Regions from separate parts of the Priestia sp. Y58 genome, predicted to be linked through region 1. Evidence: riboswitches for the same ligand, from Rfam matches in the RefSeq annotation. Region 1 holds a riboswitch; each other region holds the start of a gene.
The links. A riboswitch is a leader RNA that binds a small molecule or an ion and turns the genes downstream of it on or off. The one in region 1 is predicted to bind cobalamin.

Region 1 (3,286 bases):
TAAAGCGAAATAACATGGCTAAAGCAGCTTTAGACTGTGCTGTATGGGATTTGTATGCAAAGCGGCATAACAAACCGTTATCTGAAGTAATTGGAGGAGTAAGGTCTGCTGTAGAAGCTGGAGTGGTAGTTGGCTTAAATGATATTTCCATAATGAAAGAACAAATAAAGACTTACATGAAAGATGGTTATAAGCGCTTTAAAGTGAAAATTAAGCCGGGTGCTGACTATGAGCTACTGAAACAAATTCGAGATGAATTTCCAAGCATTCCTCTTATGGCTGATGCCAATTCAGCCTATACGTTAAGCGATAGTGATTTATTGAAGAAACTAGATGAATTGAATTTAATGATGATCGAACAGCCGTTAAGTTCTGATGATATCCTTGATCATCGATTGTTACAAAAGCAAATGCAGACGCCAATTTGCTTAGATGAAAGTATTGTGAGCTATGAAGATGCACGTCATGCAATTGAACAAAGAAGCTGTAAGATTATCAATGTGAAAATCGGTCGAGTTGGCGGAATGTCCGTAGCAAAGCAAATTCATGATTTGTGCGCCCAGCATGGTGTAAGACTTTGGGTTGGCGGAATGTTAGAAGCCGGGATTTCAAGAGCTCATAACATCGCCCTTGCGACATTGCCTTCTTTCACGATACCAGGTGATATTTCTGCGTCATCTCGCTATTGGGAAAAAGATATTATTAAGCCCGAAGTAGAGGTAGAAGCCGGAGTAATAAAGGTGAAGGGAAAACCGGGGATAGGATACGATATTGATAAAAAGTTTATCAAAACAATCACAGCATTTGAAAAAGAATACCAATAATTAAAAACCGTTTTTTTATGAAAAACGGTTTTTTTATTGGTGTTGTCAATGTTTAGTAGAAAAATAGGACAAATTTTTTAAAAAGAGCACATTGTTCCATCAAGCGTGTCAAAACATGTTATGATGGAATAGTTTGATGAAAAAAGTCGAAGAGTTTTACCGTAAAAAACAAAATTATTTTTGAAAATAGGTTGATAGTTTTCTAAGTTGTCCTATATAATGTGTTTATAACATAACACAATATGTTGTTCTGAAATCGATAATAAAATACTATATTTTGTGTTTTCCAGTGAAAAAGGTGTCTGATAAAAAGACTTAAAAGGGAATTTGGTGAAAATCCAAAGCTGTCCCCGCAACTGTGAATGCTGATGAAATAAGGAGATCCACTGTGAGTAAACATCATGGGAAGGCCTTAAAGTAAAAAGAAGCATAAGTCAGGAGACCTGCCTTTTTTATGTCGTTTTATCTTCTTCGGGAGGTGAGAGGGTAGAGCGAGGATTGAGAAAAGACTTAGTGTCTTCTTCTATCTTCGTTCTATTCGCTCACCGAGGTACGGTGAGCGATTTTTTTATTTTGAAGTGAAGAGAGGAGCCATATTTATGGTGAATACATTAAAGCCTACAATTCTACATGAATTAACTGCATATATTGAACGATTAAAAAAAGAATTTACGCAGCTTGATTTTTCTTTGTATGAGGAAAAGGTTATTCAAACTGTTACAGTAAAGGAAAATATGACGGACGAAAAGGTTGCAAACGTCCTAATTCTAGCAGCCTTAGAGCGTATTTCAATGGAAGAACCAGATTGGACGTACGTAGCGGCAGACGTCTACTTAAACGAACTATATCGAAAAGCAGCGGACAACCGAGGTTATGATAAAAAAGAGAAGTACGGTTCGTTTTATCAGCTTATTCAAGAACTAACAAAAATCGGCATTTATAATAAACAGCTATTAAAAACATATACAGAAGAAGAAATTAATGAAATTGCTTCAGTCATTATTCCTGAACGCGATCGTTTATTTACATACATTGGATTGTTGACATTAGCAGATCGCTATTTAGCGACATCACATGATAAGCGCGTATACGAATTACCGCAAGAACGTTTTCTTATCATTGCTATGACGCTGATGTCTCAAGAAAAGAAAGAAAATCGAACAGCATTAGTAAAAGAAGCGTACTGGGCGCTTTCTAGTCTATATATGACGGTTGCCACACCAACGCTTTCAAACGCAGGAAAGAGCTACGGACAGCTATCTAGCTGCTTTATTGATACGATTGATGACAGCTTACGCGGTATTTATGATAGCAATACAGATTTGGCCACGCTTAGTAAAAATGGAGGCGGAATTGGTGTCTACCTCGGTCATATTAGAAGCCGAGGAAGTGATATAAAAGGTTTTAAAGGCGTATCATCAGGAACAATTCCATGGATGAAACAGCTAAATAATACGGCTGTAAGTGTCGATCAGCTAGGTCAACGACAAGGAGCTATTGCCGTATATTTAGACGTATGGCATAAAGACATCTTTTCATTCTTAGACGCGCGTTTGAACAACGGTGACGAACGCCAGCGCACGCATGATTTATTCACTGGCGTATGTTTGCCAGATTTGTTTATGGAAAAAGTAGAAGCACGTGAAGACTGGCACTTATTCGATCCTCACGAGGTTCGTACGCTGATGGGCTATTCGTTAGAAGATTTTTATGATGAAGAAGAAGGCAGCGGTTCGTTCCGCACTCGTTACGCTGAGTGTGTAAATAATGAACAGCTTTCAAGAGAAACAGTACCTGCTATTGAAATCTTCAAGCGCATTATGCTTTCACAGCTTGAAACGGGAACGCCTTATATGTTCTATCGTGATACGGTTAACCGAGCTAATCAAAACCGCCACGAGGGCATGATCTACTGCAGCAACTTATGTACAGAAATTACGCAAAACCAAAGCACAACGGTCGTAACAGAGGAAATTACGGAAGACGGAAAAATTATTATTACAAAGAATCCGGGCGATTTTGTTGTATGTAATCTTTCGTCTATCAACTTAGCGAGAGCCGTAACTGAAGATGTGCTTGAACGTTTAATTCCAATTCAAGTACGCATGCTTGATAACGTTATTGAGTTAAATGATTTGCCGGTACTTCAAGCAAAACTAACGAACCAAAAGTACCGCGCAGTAGGGCTTGGCACATTTGGTTGGAACCATTTGCTTGCCTTAAAGAAAATAGCATGGGAAACAGATGAAGCGGTAGCATACTGCGATGAATTGTATGAGCAAATTGCTTACTTAACCGTACAGGCAAGCATGAACTTAGCTAAAGAAAAAGGCGCATATCCATTATTTAAAGGCTCAGATTTTGAGTCAGGCGCTTATTTTGAAACACGTAAATACACAAGCGAAGCGTGGAGCGAACTGCGTAACGAAGTTCAAAGCAATGGGATAAGAAATGGATACTTA
Region 2 (3,286 bases), on a different contig from region 1:
GTCGAATCCATAAACATTCTTCACACGCTTAAAGAATTTATGAAACCGCTCATTTGGATGACCTTTTTCTTTATATTCATGGACAATGTTCTCCACTATTTCAACAATGTCATCGGGCGCTATGCCTTCCGCCACAATTTGACCTGAATGGGCGTTTCGTCCAACCGTTTTAGCCCCTAAAAATAAGTCAAACGCACCTTTTCTGTAGACAATGCCGATATCTTCTTGAACAGCACCATAACAGGCCATACCGCATCCATTAATACCAAGCTTCAATTCTTTTGGCATGTCCATTCCGCCGAGGCGCTTTTGTAATTCTTCCGTATGCGGGATGGCGTCGCTTTTTTCTCCATCACAAAAATCACACGCTTTAATTGCAAACACGTCTCCGACCGGAGATAGTAAAAAGGAAGCTGATTGGAGCTTTTTAATAATCACATCTGGCTGAGCCGTTGGAATTTGCAGTTTGATTTGATGGTCAGGCGTATACTCCATCGTACCTTTTTCACCAACAACTTCTGCTAGTGTTGTCATTTGAACGGGCGTAAACTTCTTATTTGCAAGCCCTGGACTAACTGCCACTTCGAAAATAGACTGTATTGGCTGATGTACGACCGCAGAAGTAGGTTCACCTAAAATTGCTTGAAGCGCTTCTTCTGCAAGGGCTCGTGAAGTTGCTGTTTCTTCTGGTTTGGTCTGAACTGCTTCAATAGCTGAAGCCGTTTGCTTTACAGTCTCTTCTTGATCAAGAGCCCATGGTTCCGCTTCTTTTCGAAGTCGCTGATGCGGTCTTAGCGGCTGCTCCGTTTGGTTGAGGGTATATTTTCGCTGATATCCGCGCGGTGTAATCATTAAATCGTCGTAAAAAAACGTAGATGAATTCCCGACAACAACGGTAGTCAGCATGCCAATTTCATGATTTAACATGTCTTTTAAGTTGGTCATTACGACTTCTTCACGGTCACGATAAGCGCTTTTCACAAGACCAACAGGCGTATCAGGAGAACGGTACTTTAATAGAATCCTTTGCGCTTCAACAATTTGTCTTGTTCGTCTTCCGCTTTTTGGGTTGTAAAAAGCCACTACGAAATCTGCTTGTGCAGCTGCTTCAATTCTTTTTTCGATTAGCTCCCAAGGCGTAAGGTGGTCACTTAAACTAATCGTACAAGCATCATGCATCACGGGCGCTCCAAGGAGAGATGCACATGAATTAATAGCCGAAATGCCAGGAATTACTTCCATCTCTACGCCCGTTTCTTTTTTCCAGCCTTTTTCAATCAACACTTCATACACAAGGCCTGCCATTCCATATACTCCTGCATCTCCGCTTGAAATGACAGCTACGGTTTTGCCCGCTTCAGCTTGCTTTACAGCTTCTTGTGCACGGCTTACTTCTTCGGTCATTCCCGTACTAATAATTTGCTGATTCGTTAACAGTCCTTGAATTAATTCCACATAGGTTTTGTAACCGATGATCATATCACTTTCTTGAATGGCTTCTCTTGCTCGCTGTGTAATATGTTCAAAGCTTCCCGGCCCAAATCCAATAACTAACAGTTTACCTTTCATGCTAGCTCCTCCTTTATGCGTTACTTTTTACTTTGTCAATTCCTTTTATGGAGTCACTCTTTTCCGGAGAAACAAAACCGTTTTGATCATATTCATAAATAAGCGATTCCTTTATACTGCAGCCTCCTGCTAAATGTTCTTCGACAATCCGGTGAGCCACGGTTTCAGTGACCTGCTTGTACCAATCTCCTGAAGGATACACAATAGCTACAGGAGCATCTTTGCATCGTCCGTTACAGCGTGTACGCGTTGTATGAACCGTTTCATCCAAATCCAGTTCCGTCACTTTATTTCGAATAGCTTGGGTGGCTTCTTCTCCACCTTTTCTCATACAGCTGCTTCCATTACAAATCAATACGTGATGTTTTGTTCCATTTAAGTTCCACGTCGTCACACTCATTCGCTCCTTTACTAAAAAAAGCGCCTCTATCAATGATAGAGGCGCAGAAAAATTCAAACTAAGTTTTTGCACTTCCACCTATATCCCGTAGGGTAAGCTTCGCATTAGAAAAAGGCTGGTTTCCTGACTTCGATTCATCACTTGATTGCGCCTTCCCGAATACAGTGGCATATGCAATCAGCTCATCTTCACAGTGGCGGGTACCGCGCTGGCTTCACACCAGACTTCCCATTTAACGCAATGTAAACATTGCGCACCTTTTTTGCACGATATGTAGTTTTGCGACATGAGAAAAACCCGCTTCGCTAATATGCGAGCGGGTAAAACGTCAGAATAAGAGTGTACACGAATGCCACTTTAAGCCAACGTTTCCCTTCCCGCTCCCCGGAGAAATAGAAACTTCACAATAAAGACAGGTCTCCTGACTTGTGTATCATTCTACTTGAGAACCTTCCCGTGATTTTTCCACAGTGGTTATACTCGTTCGTCCACACTTACAGTTGCGGGGACAGTACTGGTCTTTCACCAGTTTCCCTATTAAGCCTTCTTGGCATCTTTACTGTTGCTGTTTGATATATATGAACCTTTTAAACTATCAGAATAATAGAAGTAACTACCATATCATAGCGTACATTTTTTTTTATTTCAACTCTATTCTTTTCGGAAGATACAAGCATCTATAAAAAAACAAGAGCATAAGTCAGCTCTTGTTTTTTCATTATATAGCTACTAATGTTAAATGAGGATCATTATAATACACGACTTCTGAAAGAACTTTACAGCCATTTGTTTTGGCAAAAGCTTCTCTCGCCTGCTTTTCAGTTTCAAATTCAAACATTTTCATTTCTTTTCCAGCATATACCGTCAGTACCCACATGAAAAGATTCGCCTCCGATTATTGTAGTGATCGCTATATCCACATTATGCCGAAACCATTTCCTTTTGAAAACCCATTCTACAAAACTTGTCACAAGAAACTTTTAAAAATTTAAAAACATTTTAACTTTTGTAAATGAACAAAATGTACAAAAGGTTTAAGCAATATTATACCTCTTTAAAAAGGTGCTTTTTTAACCCACTGTTGCTTCACCAGTAAAAAAATATATAGTATTTATTAAAAAAAGAAGCCGGACAGCCGGCTTCTTTTTTAAGAAAGGAAAGTACAGACATCACAATCCCGTCCTGCTCTTTATTTCGCATAAAAATACACTAATTAAATATTCCTTTCTTAAAGCAGAACCATGTTCGACTGCACATAGTGATAAAGAAGCATATACGTATGGTTCAATGAATCTTGATGCGTTCTCTCAAACGCAT
Region 3 (3,286 bases), on a different contig from region 1:
AAATGGGATAGCCCCCGGTAAAAAAGGATGAGTATGCAGATACAACGTGTCATAAAAATGATTTTGAGCAAATTGTTCCACTGCTTTTAACAGCTGCTGTCCAATGCCTAGACGCCGGTACGCTGGATCGACATAGCATTTTACAATCTCAGCTGCAGTTTTATGTTCATATTGCTTTTTTAATGCATGAAACCTTCCATCGTAAGCGTATAAACCAATTGTTCCAATTACTTGTTGATTTTCCGTAACAGCTGCAAAAAAAGCAGCGTCTTTCGCTTGAACGTAATGTTCATTAAAATGAAGCAAATCCACAGGAAGCTGATTTTTTTCCAGCATAGGAAATAGCTCATTCCGCATATTCATGACAAACTGAACCACTTTCGCATCCTTTTCTGTTACTTCTTTAATTTGATACATTTGTACTTCTTGCACGTTTACTGTCACATCCTTTTATCTATCATTGTATACTTTCTCGTTTTCCTATAGGAACAACAATATTGACTACGGCGTTACGTCTAAATGCTGAGTCAGCATATAATACTCGCTTGGATTTGTTGTCCAATTTTTCACTTGTTGATTATAAGCAACAACAATGTTTGGATGTACAATCGATGATGTCAGCATTTTTCTATTAATCAAAGCGGTTGCTTGCTTGGCTAGCTGATTTCGTTTTGCGTCATCTACGGTTGAATTTAACTGTTCTATCATTTTTGTTAGCGTATCGTCATTAATCCGACTGGCATTTAAACCACCGCCCGGCAAATAGTTCGTGCTTAAATAATAGCTGGCATCCCCTCTAGGTGCTGTGATAAGGCTGTACAATGCTAAATCCCAATCATCTTTTGCCATTACATATTCATCGCTATCTTCAACTAGGTGAATCTTAATAGTAATTCCTAACTCTTTCGCATTAGACTGTATAAGCTGAGCAATTAAAGGCAGTTCTGGCAGAGAGCTGTATGTGACAAGAGAGAGCGATAGTGACTTTCCATTTTTGATTGCTTTGTCATTTTTGATTTGATAGCCTGCTTTCTCTAAATATTTTCTAGCAGATGTCATACCTCTTTGCTCGTTAGCAGTATTATCAGCAAAAGGAAATTGAGGTAAAAATGGACCTCGAGCCGCTGCCGCTTGATTGTTCATTATGCTACTGACAATTTCTTTTCGGTTCAATAAAGTATCGATAGCTTTTCTTACATTTTCGTCTTTTAATGAGTCATTGGTTTGATTATAAAGCAATAAATGAGTACGCACACTAGGTACTCCACTTACTTTGAAAGACGAATTCGCTTGTAAAGTGCTCAAGCTTTCTAAAGGCGGCCGATAAATAATATCCGCTGTCCCGGACTGAAGAGCCGCAACTCGCGCATTAGCATCTTCGTTAAATGCAAAGATCGCATTTTTCAATTTCACTTTTCCATTCCAATAATGTTCATATCTTTCTAACTTCACTTGATTTCCTTGATCGAAAGTCAAAACGTGAAATGGCCCTGTACCAATGGGCTTCTTAGCTATATTAGAAACATCAACATCTATAATAGCTGTGTTTGGATGCACTAACTCAGAAGGAAATTTAGGCATTGGTTCTTTTAATGTAATTGTCAGCGCATGACTGTTCGCTTTCATTTCTTTAATATTTAAAGCGTTTTTCATCGCATAGCTTTGATCTATCGTTCTTTGAAGAGAAGACTTAACGGCATTTGCATCCAGCGCTTTTCCATTTTGAAACGTGATGTTCTTTCTTATCATAAATGTCCATGTAAGGCCGTTATCTTTCGTTTCCCACTTTTCAGCAAGCCAAGGCTTTATTTTTAAATCGTCGCTGATTTTAACAAGCGTCTCCCCTACTCCCGCACGAACTGCTGTATAATTATCGTCCCTATGAGGATCAAGCGTTGCAGATGTAAAATTAAATAAAAACGTCACACTTTTATCCGTTTTCTTTCTTTCTTTTATACTTACGCTCTCTTCATTAGGAGCGCAAGCAGTGAGGCAAAGTAACACGAGAAATATCATAGATACGAGTTTTTTATTATTTATCATTGATTTTTCCACCTTCTATTTTAATACACAAAAAAGCACTTCTAAAAAGAAGTGCTTGTCTTCACAACAAATTCAGATAAACGTATCCCTTGTTTATCTTATTTTTGATTCTGCCAAAACACCTCCCTATCCTCGTAGGTTATTGTGTGCTGAGATTTATGGCAGGTCTCCTGGCTTCAAGTCATTGCCTTATACCGCCTTCCCGTCTCTAAATAGACAGTGGCTTTTTGACATAAGGCTCCTTGTTACAGTGGCGGGACCGCTCCGGATTTGCACCGGATTCCCTTTTAAGGCAATTGAAAAACAATTGCTACCATAAAAGCTGGTTATTTAATTTAGTAGCGTGCTCTTGAAACTCTAGAAGTAGAAGCTGATGGTGAAACATCTTCATCATCAAATCCAGTGGCAATAACGGTTACCATCATTTCGTCCTTTAAATCTTCATTAATCACAGATCCAAAAATCATATTTAAGTCCTGATCAGAAGCGGACGTGACAATATCTGCTGCTTCCTGTACTTCGTAAAGACTCAAGCTGCTGCCGCTCGTAATGTTCAACAGCACGCCTCGTGCTCCATCAATCGATGCATCTAGCAGCGGACTAGAAATCGCTTTTTTCGCTGCTTCAATTGCCCGGTCTGATCCGGAAGCTCGTCCGATACCCATAAGCGCAAATCCTTGATTAGACATGATTGTTTTTACATCAGCAAAGTCAAGGTTAATCAGCCCCGGCACAGCGATTAAATCTGAAATACCTTGAATACCTTGGCGAAGAACATTATCTGCTTCACGGAATGCTTCAAGCATAGGCGTCTTTTTATCGACAATTTCAAGCAAGCGGTCGTTTGGAATCACAATAAGGGTATCTACCGATTCATTCATCGCAGTAATACCGCCTACTGCTTGCTTCGTACGTTTATTTCCTTCAAACTTGAACGGGCGAGTGACTACTCCAATTGTTAAAGCATTTAGTTCACGGGCAATTTGGGCAATAACCGGAGCTGCTCCAGTACCAGTTCCTCCGCCCATGCCAGCTGTTACGAATACCATATCTGCGCCTTGCAGTACTTCTTGAATTTGTTCTCTGCTTTCTTCGGCTGCTTCTCTTCCCACTTCTGGATTAGCTCCTGCACCTAATCCTCGCGTTAAGGCCGCACCAATCTGCATTTTCACATCTGCTTTAGATAAGTTAAGCGCCTGAGCATCCGTATTAACGGCGATAAATTCTACTCCTTGTACACCGT

Region 2: it holds a riboswitch for cobalamin, as region 1 does, so the genes downstream of both, MMB68_RS20455 ((2Fe-2S) ferredoxin domain-containing protein) here and MMB68_RS05705 (ribonucleoside-diphosphate reductase subunit alpha) in region 1, are expected to answer to the same signal.
Region 3: it holds a riboswitch for cobalamin, as region 1 does, so the genes downstream of both, nikA (nickel ABC transporter substrate-binding protein) here and MMB68_RS05705 (ribonucleoside-diphosphate reductase subunit alpha) in region 1, are expected to answer to the same signal.

The regions. Positions count from the first base shown of each region.
Region 1 covers NZ_JAKWFL010000001.1:1,087,035-1,090,320, reverse strand. Annotated here, with positions in the region: gene menC (o-succinylbenzoate synthase) at 1-824, shown strand, start outside; cobalamin riboswitch at 1,104-1,289, shown strand; gene MMB68_RS05705 (ribonucleoside-diphosphate reductase subunit alpha) at 1,424-3,286, shown strand, end outside.
Region 2 covers NZ_JAKWFL010000007.1:109,691-112,976, reverse strand. Annotated here, with positions in the region: gene cobJ (precorrin-3B C(17)-methyltransferase) at 1-1,569, opposite strand, end outside; gene MMB68_RS20455 ((2Fe-2S) ferredoxin domain-containing protein) at 1,583-1,963, opposite strand; cobalamin riboswitch at 2,066-2,245, opposite strand; cobalamin riboswitch at 2,364-2,542, opposite strand; gene MMB68_RS20450 (hypothetical protein) at 2,688-2,846, opposite strand; gene MMB68_RS20445 (M42 family metallopeptidase) at 3,198-3,286, opposite strand, start outside.
Region 3 covers NZ_JAKWFL010000011.1:35,684-38,969, reverse strand. Annotated here, with positions in the region: gene MMB68_RS23990 (GNAT family N-acetyltransferase) at 1-432, opposite strand, end outside; gene nikA (nickel ABC transporter substrate-binding protein) at 502-2,043, opposite strand; cobalamin riboswitch at 2,187-2,376, opposite strand; gene ftsZ (cell division protein FtsZ) at 2,379-3,286, opposite strand, start outside.